2 regions of the Streptomyces sp. NPDC059866 genome follow, and region 1 is predicted to be linked to the other one. Evidence: riboswitches for the same ligand, from Rfam matches in the RefSeq annotation. Region 1 holds a riboswitch; the other holds the start of a gene.
The links. A riboswitch is a leader RNA that binds a small molecule or an ion and turns the genes downstream of it on or off. The one in region 1 is predicted to bind S-adenosylmethionine.
Positions count from the first base shown of each region.

Region 2: another riboswitch for S-adenosylmethionine. It lies ahead of ACFV7R_RS02035 (aminotransferase class V-fold PLP-dependent enzyme); the one in region 1 lies ahead of thrC (threonine synthase).

Region 1 is NZ_JBHWJT010000013.1:129,936-137,944, reverse strand. It holds gene nagA (N-acetylglucosamine-6-phosphate deacetylase) at 1-61, opposite strand, end outside; gene ACFV7R_RS21345 (ROK family protein) at 61-1,005, opposite strand; gene ACFV7R_RS21340 (extracellular solute-binding protein) at 1,168-2,391, shown strand; gene ACFV7R_RS21335 (DUF3263 domain-containing protein) at 2,428-2,661, shown strand; gene otsB (trehalose-phosphatase) at 2,745-3,602, shown strand; gene ACFV7R_RS21325 (trehalose-6-phosphate synthase) at 3,715-5,103, opposite strand; gene ACFV7R_RS21320 (glucosyl-3-phosphoglycerate synthase) at 5,186-6,157, opposite strand; SAM riboswitch class I at 6,312-6,459, shown strand; gene thrC (threonine synthase) at 6,478-7,761, shown strand; gene ACFV7R_RS21310 (MoaD/ThiS family protein) at 7,885-8,009, shown strand, end outside.
Region 2 is NZ_JBHWJT010000001.1:435,135-443,143, reverse strand. It holds gene ACFV7R_RS02055 (c-type cytochrome) at 49-861, shown strand; gene ACFV7R_RS02050 (Rieske 2Fe-2S domain-containing protein) at 858-1,907, shown strand; gene ACFV7R_RS02045 (cytochrome bc complex cytochrome b subunit) at 1,904-3,541, shown strand; gene trpD (anthranilate phosphoribosyltransferase) at 3,678-4,742, shown strand; SAM riboswitch class IV at 4,829-4,945, shown strand; gene ACFV7R_RS02035 (aminotransferase class V-fold PLP-dependent enzyme) at 5,127-6,488, shown strand; gene ACFV7R_RS02030 (Lrp/AsnC family transcriptional regulator) at 6,496-6,777, opposite strand; gene ACFV7R_RS02025 (rhomboid family intramembrane serine protease) at 6,774-7,508, opposite strand; gene ACFV7R_RS02020 (hypothetical protein) at 7,675-7,914, shown strand; gene ACFV7R_RS02015 (NYN domain-containing protein) at 7,950-8,009, shown strand, end outside.

The DNA of each region.
Region 1 (8,009 bases):
CGGGCTGCGGGTTCGTCGTGGCTTGTCGCGCAGTTCCCCGCGCCCCTGGGGGGGTTGCCATCAGGGCGTTTCCTCCTTGCGGTCGGTGTGGTCGAGGAGATCCCAGGCCAGGAGTCCCGCACCCAGGCAGCCGGCCGTGTCGCCCAAGGCAGCCGGGACGATCGTCGGCAGCTTCTGGAAGGTGATGCGTTCTCTCACCGCGTCCCGCAGTGGTGTGAACAACGTTTCCCCTGCTTCGGCCAGCCCGCCACCGATGATGAGCGTGCGCGGGTCCAGCAGGGTGAGGGCGGTGACCAGGCCGTCGGCGAGTGCGTCCACGGCCTCCTGCCACACTCGTACGGCGTTCGGATCACCGGACGCGACGGCTTTCGCGCAGTCCGCCGCGTCCGCCTCCGGGTCCCCGCAGGCGGCGGCCCACGCCTCGCTCACCGCCGCCGCGGACGCGAACCGCTCCAGGCAGCCGCGCTGTCCGCACGGACAGGGCGTCCCGCCGGGCCGTACGACGACATGGCCGATCTCGCCCGCGAAGCCGTGCGCACCCGCCTCCACCCGGCCGTCGATACCGATGGCACCCGCGATACCGGTGCCCAGCGGCACGAACAGGAACCGGTCCGCGCCTCGCCCGGCACCGATCCGGCCCTCGGCGAGCCCGCCGGTGCGCACATCGTGGCCGAGGGCGACCGGGATGCCGCCGAGCCGGTCGGCGAGGAGGTCGCGCAGGGGGACGTCATGCCAGCCGAGGTTGGCCGCGTAGGCGGCGATGCCGTGCTGCTCGTCGACGATGCCGGGGACGGCGACGCCGGCGGCGGCCGCGGGGGTGCCGAGGCGCTGTTCGCCGTACGCGCGGAGCTCGGCGGCGAAGTCGAGGATGCCGTCGACGACCGCGCCGGGCCCGCGTTCCCGCCCGGTCGGCCGGCGCGCCTGGTGGATCAGGGCGCCGTCCGCCCCGACCAGGGCGGCCTTCATCCCGGTGCCGCCCACATCGAGGGCGATGACGTGTCTCACGGGGGACAGTGTGGCCCGAGGACCCGGAAGAGGTCTAGTCCACTTACGTGGTGTAGACCTTAATCCCGGTCTTAAAAGTCAGATGTATCTTTCGGCAAGGATGGGCGAGAGCACGTGCAGCGGCGCAGGACAGGAATGATCGCGGTGGTGTCCGCACTGGGCATGACGGCGGTCCTCGGCGGCTGCGGCCTCGGTGGGGACACGGCCGACGTGACGCTGCGGCTGGTCGCCGCCGACTACGGCGACAGCGCGGCCAACAGCTCGAAGAAGTACTGGGCGAAGCTGGTCGAGGAGTACGAGGCCGACCACCCGGATGTGAACGTCGAGGTCAGCGTCTACTCCTGGAACGACGTCGACGCCAAGGTGAAGGAGATGGTCGAGGCCGGGAAGGCGCCCGACATGGCCCAGATCGGCGCGTACGCCGACTACGCGGCCGACGACCTGCTCTACACCGCCGACGACCTGCTCTCCATACCGGTCCAGGCCGGTTTCTCCTCCGCGCTCGCCAGCGCGGGGCAGGTCAACGGGGTGCAGTACGGCCTGCCGTTCGCCGCCTCCACGCGCCTGCTCTTCTACAACAAGGCCCACTTCGAGGAGGCCGGCCTCACCCCGCCCACCACCTGGGCGGAACTGGCCGCCGACGCCGCGGCCCTGAAGGCCGAGGGCGTGAAGTACCCCTACGCCCTGCCGCTCGGCTCCGAGGAGGCGCAGGCCGAGACCATGCAGTGGCTGCTCAGCGGGGGCGGCGGCTACACCGACACCGTCGGCACCTACGGCATCGACTCCACGGAGAACGTCGAGACCTTCACCTGGCTGCGCGACGAGCTGGTCGGCGAGGACCTCACCGGACCGGTCGCCCCCGGCAAGCTCAACCGCGCCGACGCGTTCGCCGCCTTCGCCCGGGGCGAGGTCGGCATGCTGAACGGCCATCCGTCCCTGATGAAGATGGCCGAGAAGAAGGGCGTGAAGTTCGGCATGGTGCCGATGCCCGGCGTGAACGGTGAGAGCAGGGCCACGATGGGCGTCGCCGACTGGATGCTGGCGTTCAAGCAGAACGGCCACAAGGAGCAGGTCGGCGACTTCCTCGACTTCGTCTACAGCGAGGAGAACGTCCTCGCCTTCTCCCGCGAGTACGACCTGCTGCCGGTCACCAACGCCGCGTCCGAGGCCATGAGCGGCGCGGCCGAGGACCGGGACCTCAAGCCGTTCCTGGACGAACTGCCGCTCGCCGAGCTCTACCCCGTCGGCAAGACGTCCTGGGCGGCGGTCAGCGCGGAGGTCAAGAAGCGGATCGGCTCCACCGTGGAGCCCGGTGGCAGCCCGTCGGCGATCCTCGGTCAGCTGCAGTCGACGGCGACCACGGCGGAGAGCTCGGCGGCGGGATAGGTCGCGCTGTCGGTGCCGGAGGTTACGGTTTCGGGCATGGAGCAGGAGCGGCTCGGACGGCGGGAACAGGACATCCTCGCGCTGGAGCGCCGGGTGTTCGCCGGGCCCGGTGCGAAGGAGCGGGCGATACGGGAGGAGCTGGGGCTGGCCCCGGTGCGCTACTACCAGCTGCTCAACGCCCTGCTCGACGATCCGCGGGCGTTGGCGCACGATCCGGTCACAGTGAACCGGTTGCGGAGGGTACGGGAGCGGAGGCGGGCGGAGCGGTGAACCGGGGGTTCGCTGGGCACCCGGCGTGGGACTGGATGATGCCGACCGGCGTGTAAGAGCCCGCCCACGGATATGGTCGCCCTATGGGCAGCCACGAGACCGAACCCAGTACGACTCTCCCGACGCCCTCGACCCCTGCCGGGCGTGACGGGCTCGACGCGATTCTCGCCCGGCCCGGCAAGGCGGTGATCGCCCTCGACTTCGACGGGACGCTCGCCCCGATCGTGCCCGACCCCGAGCAGGCGCGGGCCCACCCCGACGCGGTGCCCGCGCTCGCCGCCCTCGCCCCGAAGGTCGCCTCCGTCGCCGTGATCACCGGCCGCCCGGCGGACGTGGCCGTGCGGTACGGCGGCTTCGCGGGCGTACCCGGCCTCGAGCATCTCGTCGTCCTCGGCCACTACGGCGCCGAACGCTGGGACGCCGTGAGCGGCGAGGTCAGCGCCCCCGCCCCGCACCCCGGTGTCGCCGCCGTCCGCGAGGAACTGCCGGGGCTGCTCGAACGGGTGGGCGCCGGGCAGGGCACCTGGGTGGAGGACAAGGGCCACGCGGTCGCCGTCCACACCCGCCGCGCCGCCGACCCCCAGGCCGCGTTCGAGGCCCTGCGCGAACCCCTCTCCGATCTCGCCACCCGGCACGGCCTGATCGTCGAACCCGGCCGCATGGTCCTGGAACTCCGCCCACCCGGCATGGACAAAGGCGTCGCCCTCCTCGAACACGCCCGCGAGCTCTCCGCCGCTTCCATCCTCTACGCCGGCGACGACCTCGGCGACCTTCCCGCCTACGCCGCCGTGGACGAACTCCGCTCCGACGGCACGCCGGGGCTGCTGGTGTGCAGCGGCAGCGACGAGGTCCCCGAACTGAGCAAACGAGCCGACCTGGTGGTGAACGGCCCGAAGGGCGTCGTGGGCCTGCTGGCCGGGCTGGCGGCATGTATCGGCTGACAGCCTGGCTGCGGGCAGCCGTGCCGCCCAGGGCGGCACGGGTGGGCGCGGGCGGCACCCCGTCAGCGCCGGGCCGCGCGACCCACCCCCACCAGCGCCGCGCGCCGCCCGATCAGGCGTTCAGCGCACCCAGCTGATCCAGGAACCACTGAGCCGGCGGCAACGCGGTAGCCGCCGCAGCCAACCGCTTCGTCCGCTCCATCCGCTCCCCGAGCGGCAGGGTCAACGCCTCATGCAGCGCCCCGGCCGTCCCCACCACGTCGTACGGATTCACCCCGATCGCATCCTCCCCCAGCTCCTCGTACGCCCCCGCCTCCCGCGACAGCACCAGCACGCACCCCTCGTCGGAGACGACCGGCACCTCCTTGGCGACGAGGTTCATCCCGTCCCGGATGGGGTTGACCAGCGCCACGTCCGCCAGCCGGTACGCCGCCAGTGACCGCGCGAAGTCGTCCTTGACGTGCAGCACCACCGGCGTCCAGCCCGGCGTCCCGTACCGCCCGTTGATCTCCTCGGCCAGCCGCTGCACCTCGGCCGTGTACTCCCGGTACACGGCGAGATCCTGCCGCGACGGGTACGCGAACGCGACGTGCACCACCCGCTCACGCCACTCCGGGTGGTCGTCCAGCAGCTGCCGGTACGCCAGCAGGCCCCGCACGATGTTCTTCGACAGCTCGGTCCGGTCCACCCGGACGATCGCCCTGCGGCCCTCGCCGATCTCCGCCCGCAGCCTCGCCATCCGCTCGTTCACATCGGCCTCGTGCGACCGCTTCCGCAGGAAGTCCGCGTCCGCACCGAGCCCGTGCACGCCGACGCGGGTGTCCCCGAGGCCCCCGGCGAACGCCTCGCAGCACGCGGTGAACGCGTCCGCCCAGCGATGGGTGAGGAAGCCGAGCCGGTCCGCGCCCAGCATCCCGCGCAGCAGCTGCCCGGCGATGTCATCCGGAAGCACCCGGAAGTACTCCGGCGGCGCCCACGGCGTGTGCGAGAAGTGGCCGATCCGTACATCCGGGCGCAGCTCGCGCAGCAGGCCCGGGACCAGGCTGAGGTGGTAGTCCTGCACCATCACCGCGGCACCCTGCGCCGCCTCCTGCGCCAGCGCCTCGGCGAAGGCGCGGTTGTACGCCTCGTACGACGCCCACTGTCGCCGGAACTCCGCGTCGAAGACCGGCTCCAGCGGCGTCTGGTACAGCATGTGGTGGACGAACCAGAGCACGGAGTTGGCGATGCCGTTGTACGCGTCCGCGTGCACGTCGGCCGGGATGTCCAGCATGCGTACGCCGGACTCCCCGACCCCGCGCCGCACCGCCTCGCGGTCGCCGTCGCCGAGGGCCGAGCACACCCACAGTGCGCCGGCGTCCGGCCCGATGGCCGACAGCCCGGAGACGAGCCCGCCGCCGCCGCGTCTGGCGGCCAGCGAGCCGTCCTCGCGCACCTCGTACGAGACCGGGCCACGGTTGGAGGCCACCAGTACCTGCGCAGCACCGTACGTTGAAGCCATACGCCTCAACCTAGCCCGAGCCGGATCCGCTCAAACGTACGGAAGGCCGCCCGGGGGGCCGTATACAACGCCCATAAAACGGTCACGCCACTTTCCGGGCGGCGTACTCGGCGATCTCCACCATCGGTGGCCGCTCCTCCGTGTCCACGGAGAACGTACGCGGTTCGAAGCCGTCCTCCACCCGTTCGAACTGGGTGAGGGAGGGCCGGATCAGATGGCCGCGGGCCAGCCGCAGCTGGGCCGTGCGGTAGATCGCCGCCGCCATCCGGCCGAGCGCCTGCCCGTCCTGGTGACGGTGCTTGCGCACCCCGACGTCGACCTGCGCGAGCGCGTCGAGTCCGACCAGGTGGAGGGAGTCGACCAGCATGCCGAGCTCCACGCCGTAGCCGACGGGGAACGGGAGCTGTTCGAGGAGGGAGCGGCGGGCCGCGTACTCGCCGCCCAGCGGCTGGACGAAACCGGCCAGCTGCGGCCAGTGCATGTTCAGCAGCGGACGGGCCATCAGTTCGGTCACCCGGCCGCCCTGCCCCGCTGTCCTGCCGGAGGCGAGCGAATCCGGCTCAGTGCCGAGGGGACGGTCGTACATCCCCTTGACGAGGTCGATCTCCGGGTCGGTGAGCAGCGGGCCGACGATGCCCGTCACGAAGTCCGAGGAGAACTCCTTCAGGTCGGCGTCGATGAAGCAGACGATGTCCCCGCCGGTGACGAGGAGGGAGCGCCACAGGACCTCGCCCTTGCCGGGGACGGCCGGTATGCGCGGCAGGATGTCGTCGCGGTGGACGACCCGGGCGCCCGCGGCGGCGGCCACCTCGGAGGTGCGGTCGGTGGAGCCCGAGTCGACGACGACGAGCTCGTCGACGAGCGGGGCCTGCTGCATGAGGTCGTGACGGATCACGGCGACGATGTCGCCGACGGTCTCCTCCTCGTTGAGTGCGGGCAGCACGACACTGACCGACTGGCCCGTCGCGCGTTTGGCGGCCAGGATCCTGTGGAGCGGGCGATCGGTCAGAGACCAGGAGCGGGTGCTCAGCCAGCGCTCGACTTCTTCCAGCACAGCTTGCGGCTCCTCTGCGTTCTCCGGGCGAGGGGGTTGTGATCCATCTCGCGGTTCGGACGACTATCTCAACTGTCCTGGCCTTCGGTTACAGTCTTGAACAACGCTGATGACCATCGCATGTCGGGGGTTGTTTGCGTCTACAACCACATACAGCTCATCCAGAGGGGCAGAGGGAAACGGCCCGATGAAGCCCCGGCAACCCTCCAGCCGGTTCTTGTCACGCAGACGTGGTGAGGCTCCCGGCTAGGGAAGGTGCCAATTCCGTCTCACGGCGAGATGCGTCGTGAGGAAGATGAGGAGAAAGGGCCTCGCCTCACATGGCTGTGCAGACTGTCGCAAGCACCAGCACTCCCACCGTCGACCTCGGTCCCGCCGCCGCGCTGTCCTGTCGCGAGTGCGGCCACCGCGTACCGCTCGGCCCGGTCTTCGCGTGCGAGGAGTGTTTCGGCCCGCTCGAGATCGCGTACGACTTCTCCGCGTACGACGCCGAGGAGCTCCGTAAGCGCATCGAGGCGGGACCGTCGAACATCTGGCGTTACGCGCCCCTGCTGCCCGTCCCCGCGGACGTGGCCGGCAAGCCGAACCTGAACCCGGGCTGGACCAAGCTCGTCAAGGCCGACAACCTCGCGCGCGAACTCGGCGTCACCGGCGGGCTGTACGTGAAGGACGACTCCGGCAACCCGACCCACTCCTTCAAGGACCGTGTGGTCGCCCAGGCCCTGGAGGCCGCCCGCGCCTTCGGCTTCACCACCCTGTCCTGCTCCTCCACCGGCAACCTGGCCGGTGCGGTGGGCGCCGCGGCGGCCCGCGCCGGCTTCCGCTCCTGCGTGTTCATCCCGCACGACCTGGAGCAGGGCAAGGTCGTCATGGCCGCGGTCTACGGTGGCGAACTCATCGGCATCGAGGGCAACTACGACGATGTGAACCGCTTCTGCTCCGAGCTGATCGGCGACCCGGCCGGCGAGGGCTGGGGCTTCGTCAACGTCAACCTGCGGCCGTACTACGCGGAGGGCTCCAAGACCCTGGCGTACGAGATCTGCGAGCAGCTCGGCTGGCAGCTGCCCGACCAGATCGTCGTCCCGATCGCCTCCGGCTCCCAGCTCACGAAGATCGACAAGGGTCTTCAGGAGCTGATCAAGCTCGGGCTGGTCGAGGACAAGCCGTACAAGATCTTCGGCGCGCAGGCCGAGGGCTGCTCGCCGGTGTCGGTGGCCTTCAAGGGGGGCCATGACGTCGTCCGGCCGCAGAAGCCGGACACCATCGCCAAGTCGCTGGCCATCGGCAACCCGGCGGACGGGCCGTACGTTCTGGACATCGCGCGCCGTACGGGCGGTGCGGTGGAGGACGTGACGGACGAGCAGATCGTGGACGCGATCAAGCTGCTCGCCCGGACCGAGGGCATCTTCGCGGAGACCGCCGGTGGTGTGACGGTGGGTGTGACGCGCAAGCTGATCGAGAACGGTCTTCTCGACCCGACCCTCACCACCGTCGTCCTCAACACCGGTGACGGTCTCAAGACGCTGGATGCGGTGGCCGGTACGGGACTGACCGCGACCATTCGTCCCAACCTGGAGTCGTTCCGCGAGGCCGGTCTCGTGTAGCGGCTTCGGGCTTGTCGTTTTCGTCTGCGGGCCGGTGGGGGCTGGTCGCGCCCGCGCGGCGGAGCCGCATATCGACACTGCCCCGCGCCCCTAGGCCCGTAACCCCGACCGGAGGTCAAATTCATGAGCGTCACCGTCCGCATCCCCACCATCCTGCGCACCTACACCGGTGGTCAGGCAGAGGTCGCCGCCGAGGGTGCGACCCTCGCCGACGTCATCGCCGATCTGGAGAAGAACCACACGGGCAT
Region 2 (8,009 bases), on a different contig from region 1:
CCCATTCCAGAAGCATCGACGCAGAAGATCCTGACACCGGGGTAATCCGTGAAAAAGCTCTCCGCACGACGACGCCATCCGCTGGCGGCGGTCGTCGTCCTACTCCTCGCGCTGGCGGCCACTGGGGGGCTGTACACCGCGCTCGCTCCCGCGGGCAAGGCGCAGGCCGATGAGACCGCCCAGTCCCTCGCCATCGACGAGGGCAAGAAGCTCTACGCCGTCGGCTGCGCCAGCTGCCACGGCACCGGAGGTCAGGGCACCACCGACGGTCCGAGCCTGGTCGGCGTGGGCGCGGCGGCGGTCGACTTCCAGGTCGGCACCGGACGCATGCCGGCGGCGACCTCGCAGGGCGCCCAGCTTCCGCGGAAGAAGGTCCAGTACACCCAGGCCGAGATCGACCAGCTCGCGGCGTACATCTCCTCGCTCGGCGCCGGCCCGACCGTCCCGACCAAGGAGCAGTACGGCACGGAGGGCGCGGACATCGGCAAGGGCGGCGAGCTCTTCCGCAACAACTGCGCGCAGTGCCACAACTTCACCGGCAAGGGCGGTGCGCTCACCGAGGGCAAGTACGCGCCGACCCTCGAGGATGTGGACCCGAAGCACATCTACGAGGCCATGCAGACCGGCCCGCAGAACATGCCCTCCTTCCCCGACACGACGCTGTCCGAGCAGAACAAGAAGGACATCATCGCGTACCTGGAGGCGGTCAACACCGAGCACACGGAGAACCCCGGCGGTCTGGAGCTGGGCGGCCTCGGGCCGGTCACTGAGGGCCTGTTCTCGTGGGTCTTCGGTCTGGGCTCGCTCGTCGCGGTCGCCGTCTGGGTCGCCGCTCGGACCGCAAAGGCCAAGAAGTCATGAGTAGCCAAGACATTCCAGAAGAGAACCTGCCCGCTGAGCAGGACCGCGCCGTAGCGGTCGCGGACGAGAAGAACCCGTTCGCCGACCCGGGCCTGCCGCCCCACGAGCACCGGATCCAGGACATCGACGAGCGGGCCGCCAAGCGGTCCGAGCGTACGGTCGCCCTGCTGTTCACGGTGTCGATGCTGGCCACCGTCGGCTTCATCGCCGCGTATGTGACGATCCCGGTCGACAAGTCGATCTTCGTCTTCCCGATCGGTCACCTCAGCGCCCTGAACTTCGCGCTGGGTCTGACGCTCGGCATCGCGCTGTTCTGCATCGGCGCGGGCGCGGTCCACTGGGCCCGCACCCTGATGTCCGACGTGGAGATCGCCGACGAGCGCCACCCGATCGAGGCGTCCCCCGAGGTCCGTGCGAAGGTCCACGCGGACTTCAAGCAGGGCGCCAAGGAGTCGGCGCTCGGCCGCCGCAAGCTGATCCGCAACACGATGCTCGGCGCGCTCACCCTGGTGCCGCTCTCCGGCGTCGTCCTGCTGCGCGACCTCGGCCCGCTGCCCGAGACCAAGCTGCGCCACACGCTGTGGAAGAAGGGCAAGCTCCTCGTCAACATGAACACGAACGAGCCGCTGCGTCCCTCGGACGTCGCCGTCGGCTCGCTCACGTTCGCCAAGCCCGAGGGCCTGGAGGAGCACGACCACGACTTCCAGAACGAGATCGCCAAGGCGGCCCTGATGATCGTGCGGCTCCAGCCGGGCGACATCAAGGACAAGCGCGAGCTCGAGTGGTCGCACGAGGGCATCGTGGCGTACTCGAAGATCTGCACCCACGTCGGCTGCCCGATCTCGCTGTACGAGCAGCAGACGCACCACGTGCTGTGCCCCTGCCACCAGTCCACCTTCGACCTCTCCGACGGTGCCCGGGTCATCTTCGGCCCCGCCGGCCACGCCCTTCCGCAGCTGCGCATCGGCGTGAACGACGAGGGCTACCTCGAGGCGCTCGGCGACTTCGCAGAGCCCGTCGGCCCTGCATTCTGGGAGCGCGGATGAGCACTACGACCACCTCCGATGCCCGCTCTCGCGGGAAGGCACCGGCCGGCGAGCGCGTCGCCGACTGGGCCGACGGCCGGCTGGGGATCTACTCCCTGGCCAAGGCCAACATGCGCAAGATCTTCCCGGACCACTGGTCCTTCATGCTGGGTGAGATCGCGCTCTACAGCTTCATCATCATCATCCTCACGGGTGTGTACCTGACGCTGTTCTTCCACCCGTCGATGAACGAGGTGGAGTACCACGGCAGCTACGTCCCGCTGCAGGGCCAGCTCATGTCGGAGGCGTTCGCCTCGACGCTGGAGATCAGCTTCGACGTCCGGGGCGGTCTGCTCATCCGGCAGATCCACCACTGGGCCGCGCTGATCTTCCTGGCCGCGATGTTCGTGCACATGTTCCGGGTGTTCTTCACCGGCGCGTTCCGCAAGCCGCGTGAGGTCAACTGGCTGTTCGGCTTCCTGCTGTTCGTCCTGGGCATGTTCACCGGTTTCACCGGCTACTCGCTCCCGGACGACCTGCTCTCCGGCACCGGTGTCCGCTTCACGCAGGGCGCGATCCTGTCCATGCCGATCGTCGGCACGTACATCTCGTTCTTCCTGTTCGGCGGAGAGTTCCCGGGCACCGACTTCGTGGCCCGCTTCTACTCGATCCACATCCTGCTGCTGCCGGGCATCATGCTCGGCCTGGTGGTCGGCCACCTGATCCTGGTCTTCTACCACAAGCACACGCAGTTCGCGGGCCCCGGCAAGAGCAACAAGAACGTCGTCGGCATGCCGTTCCTGCCGGTCTACATCGCCAAGGCCGGAGGCTTCTTCTTCCTGGTCTTCGGTGTCATCGCGGCCATCGCGGCGATCGCGCAGATCAACCCGATCTGGGCGATGGGCCCCTACCGCCCGGACCAGGTGTCCACGGGCGCCCAGCCCGACTGGTACATGGGCTTCGCCGAGGGTCTGGTCCGCTACTTCCCGGGCTGGGAGATCAATCTCTGGGGTCACACGCTCGTCCTGGGCGTGTTCATCCCGCTGGTGCTCTTCGGTCTGGTCCTGGTGGTGCTCGCCCTCTACCCGTTCATCGAGGCCTGGATCACCGGCGACAAGCGTGAGCACCACATCCTGGACCGCCCGCGCAACGCCCCGACGCGTACCGCGTTCGGCGTCGCCTGGATCACGCTGTACATGATCACGCTGGTCGGTGGTGGCAACGACCTGATCGCCACCCACTTCCACCTGTCGATCAACGCGGTCACCTGGTTCGTCCGGATCGGCTTCTTCGTCGGACCGGTCATCGCGTTCATCGTCACCAAGCGGATCTGCCTCGGCCTGCAGCGCCGGGACCGGGACAAGGTGCTGCACGGCCGGGAGACCGGCACCATCAAGCGCCTGCCGCACGGTGAGTTCATCGAGGTGCACGAGCCGCTCAGCCAGGAGCAGCTGCACACGATCACGGCGCACGAGCAGTACCAGCCGGCCGAGATCGGCCCGACGGTCGACGAGCACGGCGTCGAGCGCAAGGTGAAGGGCTCCGAGAAGCTGCGCGCCAAGCTCAGCGAGGCGTACTACGGCGAGGACGCCCAGATCCCCAAGCCCACCGTCGAGGAGTACAAGGAGATCACGAGCGGCCACGGCCACCACTGATCACTGCGTCAGCCACGCCACAGCGAAGGGCCCCGTCCGTTGTTCGGACGGGGCCCTTCGCCGTGCCCGCGGCTGGATAGGGTGGACCTGTTCGAGACTCGTGTCCCGGTGTACGGGACTGACCCAGGAGCGGCTTATGAGCGCTGTGACCCCCGCTGGAGGCGACACCGCGGCGGGCCGTTCCTGGCCCGCCCTGCTGAACGGCCTGCTTCAGGGCCACGACCTCAGCGCGGACGACACCGCCTGGGCGATGGACCTGATCATGCGGGGCGAGGCGACGGACGCCCAGATCGCCGGGTTCGCGGTGGCACTGCGCGCCAAGGGTGAGACCGTCGAGGAGATCGCGGGATTCGTCCGGGCGATGTACGACCACGCGAACGTGATCGAGGTGCCGGGCGACACCGTCGACATCGTCGGCACCGGCGGCGACGGCGCGAAGACCGTCAACATCTCCACGATGTCCGCGATCGTCATCGCCGGCACCGGTGCGAAGGTCGTCAAGCACGGCAACCGGGCCGCGTCCTCGGCGTCCGGGGCGTCCGATGTGCTGGAGAAGCTCGGCGTCAATCTGGAGCTGACGCCGCAGCGGGTCGCGGAGGTCGCCGAGGAGGCCGGGATCACCTTCTGCTTCGCGGTGAAGTTCCACCCGGCGTTGCGTCATGTGGCGGCGGCGCGCGGGCAGTTGGGCATCCGGACGACGTTCAACTTCCTCGGTCCGCTGACCAACCCGGCCAAGGTGAAGGCACAGGCGGTGGGTGTCGCCGACCTCAGGATGGCGCCCATCGTGGCCGGCGTCTTCGCCGAACGCGGCAACTCCTCCCTGGTGTTCCGCGGCGACGACGGCCTCGACGAGCTGACGACCGCGTCCACCTCCCGGGTCTGGGTCGTCCGGGACGGCAAGGTGACCGAGGAGCGCCTCGACCCGCGGGACGTCGGGATCGAGCTGGTGCCGCTGGAGGCGCTGCGCGGCGCCGACGCCTCGTACAACGCCGAGGTCGCCCGGCGGCTGCTCGACGGGGAGCAGGGCCCGGTGCGAGATGCGGTGCTGCTGAACTCGGCGGCGGCGCTGGTGGCGCTGGCGCCGACGGCTGCGCCGCTGACCGAGCAGATCCGGGCCGGGATGGAGAAGGCGGCGGAATCGATCGACTCCGGTGCGGCGAAGCGGGTCCTGGAACGGTGGGTGGCCGCCAGCAACGCCTGAGACCGAGCTGGTGTGATACAGGGCGCAGTCCGGATCCTGGACTGCGCCCTTGCGCATCGAAGATCGTATGGCAGGATGCTGTACCAGGTCATGAGCGACAGCTGAAAGGCCCCGGCCGGCTGTCCGGCAACCCTCCGTCCGTGGCGGGGTGCCCCGGGTGAAGACCAGGTCGTAGGCAGCGAGGTCTACGACAAGCGCGGACCCCTCGCACACTTGGGAACGAGTGTGGGACCAGGGGTCCTGGTCGTCGAGGGAGCCTTCCGTGAGCAAGCGAATGCGCTAGGGCCGCAGAGCCCCGCCTCCGCACACCCTTTTCACCCCTTTCCGCGCTTGAGCCGTGCCGCTCGCGCGGTCATCTTCGCCTGCGATCACGGGAGTACACCCATGTCCGTCTCCACCGCTGCCGCCGCCCAGTCCGTTTGCTCCCCCCTGCCCGTTCTGGGGCGGGATGTCACCGTCCCGCTCGTCACGGGTGGCGAAGTCACCTACGCCGCGCTCGACTACGCCGCCAGCGCGCCCGCGCTGCAGCGGGTCTGGGACGACGTCGCGGCGTACGCGCCGTACTACGGCAGTGTCCACCGCGGCGCCGGATACCTCTCCCAGCTGTCCACCGACCTCTTCGAGAACGCCCGCAGGACCGTCGCCGAGTTCCTCGACTGCCGGGCGGACGACCAGGTGGTGTTCACCCGGTCCACCACCGACTCGCTCAACCTGCTCGCCGCCGCGCTCCCCGCCGACTGCCAGGTCTTCGTCTTCGAGACCGAGCACCACGCCTCGCTGCTGCCCTGGCAGGACGCCCGCGTCAGCTACCTCGACGCCCCGCGCACCCCGCAGCAGGCCGTGCGGACCCTGGAGCGCGCCCTGGCCGACCGCGACCCCCACGGCCCCGCCCTCGTGTGCGTCACCGGGGCCTCCAACGTCACCGGCGAGCTGTGGCCCGTACGGGAACTCGCCGCGGCCGCGCACGCGCACGGCGCCCGGATCGTCCTGGACGCCGCCCAACTCGCCCCGCACCACCCGGTGTCGGTGCAGGACCTCGACGTCGACTGGGTCGCCTTCTCCGGGCACAAGCTGTACGCCCCGTTCGGCTCCGGTGTGCTGGCCGGCCGTGCCGACTGGCTGCGCGCGGCCGAGCCGTACCTCGCGGGCGGCGGCGCCAGCCGCAAGGTCACCCGGCGGGCGGACGGGGGAGTGGACGTGGAGTGGCACGAGAGCGCCGCGCGGCACGAGGCCGGGTCGCCCAACGTCATCGGCGCCTATGCCGTCGCGTCCGCCTGCAAGGCGCTCACCGAGGCGGGTTTCGACACCCTCGTCGCCCGCGAGCGGCACCTGATCGACACCGTGCGTGCGGGGCTCGCCGAGGTCCCGGAGGTCAGGGTGCTGTCCCTGTTCGGCGACGACGCCCCGCGGGTCGGCGTGATCTCCTTCGTGGTCGACGGCTGGAACAGCTCCCACTTCGCCGCCGCCCTGTCCGCCGAGTACGGCATCGGCGTCCGCGACGGCCTCTTCTGCGCCCACCCCCTCGTCCGCACCCTGCTGGGCAGCGACCCGCAGAGCCAGGGCGAGTGCGGTGCCCCCGAGGCCGCGCCCGGCGAGAAGTCCCTCAACGCGATCCGCGTCAGCTTCGGCGCGGGGACGCCGGACGAGCATGTGGAGCGCTTCGTGAAGGCCGTGCAGGAACTCGTCCGGCACGGCGCGAAGTGGCAGTACCGGACGGAGGAGGGCCGCTGCGTGCCCGTGGTCTAGGCCTGGCTCAGGAGTCCAGGCCGATGGCGAACGCCGCCTCCAGGTCGTGCTGCGAGTACGTCCGGAACGCCACGTGCGTGTCCGTCGCCTCCACGCCGGGGATCTTGCTGATCCGGCCGGGGATGACGTCGGCCAGGTTCTCGTGCTGCTTGACCCGGACCATCGCGATCAGGTCGTAGGTGCCCGTGACCGAGAAGACCTCGCTGACGGAGTCCAGCGAGGCGATCTGCTCGGCGATCTCGGGGATCCGGTCCACGCTGGTCTTGATCAGGACGATCGCGGTGATCACGGCTGGTTCTCTCCCTCGGTGGCCGGAGCTGGGGCGGCCTTCACTCTAGCTGTCCGGCCGAACCGCGCCCACGCGTAGAGGAAGCCCAGCGCGAAGCCCACCAGGTGGGCCAGGTAGGCCACCCCCGGCCCGCCGGTCGCCTGTCCCGCCGCCAGCCACTGCAGGGCCACCCAGAACGGCAGCACCACCCACGCCGGGAAGCGCAGCGGCAGGAAGAGCAGGAAGGGCAGGAGGCTGGTCACCCGGGCGCGGGGGAAAAGGAACAGGAACGCGCCCAGCACCGCCGAGATCGCCCCCGAGGCGCCGACCAGCGACTGCTCGGAGCCGGCGTGGGCGCCCGCGTACCCGAGCAGGGCGAGGTAGCCGCAGCCGACGTAGAAACAGGTGAACTCGACCCGGCCCATCCGTTCCTCGGTCATCACCCCGAAGACGTAGAGGAAGAGCATGTTGCCGAGCAGATGCAGCCAGCTGCCATGGACGAAGAGGGCCGTGGCCGGGGTCAGGGCTGCCCTCGGGGCACCCTCGAACAGTTCTGCGGGCACGACGCCCCAGTGGCGGAAGTAGGCCTGCTGCACGGCGAGCAGCGCGTCGCCGGAGCCGTACGCCGGAGAGAGGCCCGAGGCGGGGCCGGTCAGGAAGATCAGGCAGCACAGGGCGATCAGTCCGTACGTCACCGGCGCCGTCGGCCGCCGGACCGCCCGGCGGGCCACCGCACTCCACTTGCTGATCATGAACACAGAGCATGACGTAAGCGGACGCAACAGCGCAGACCGCCTCGCCGCCGGGAGCAGACCGGCGGTGAGTATGCGCCAGGCCGTAGGGTTACGAGCCACACGCTCCAGGGAAACTGGCGCATCACGGAAAATAGAAGACCTAGAAGGAAAGAGCACAGCCACGATGACGGTTCCCCTGCCCACCGCCACCACGCGGTGGCGCTGCACGCTCTGCGGCAACCTCACCCGGTTCGATGTGACCCGCTCGTCGAAGGTCGTCGAATACGTCCACCTCGATCTGGCCGGTGAGCCGAAGGTCGAGGAGCGCGAGGTGGTCAGTGAGACCATCGAGTCGGTGCGCTGCCGGTGGTGCAACGCCGTGGATCAGGTGGAACTCGTGGACAGGCCGGGCGCCGGCTCCTGACCGGGAGCGGGCCCCTACGGGCATTGGGGTGACGGATGGTGGAGACCGCAGGCGGGGGGCCGGGCGACGGCGCCGCTGAGGTGCTCGACCGACCG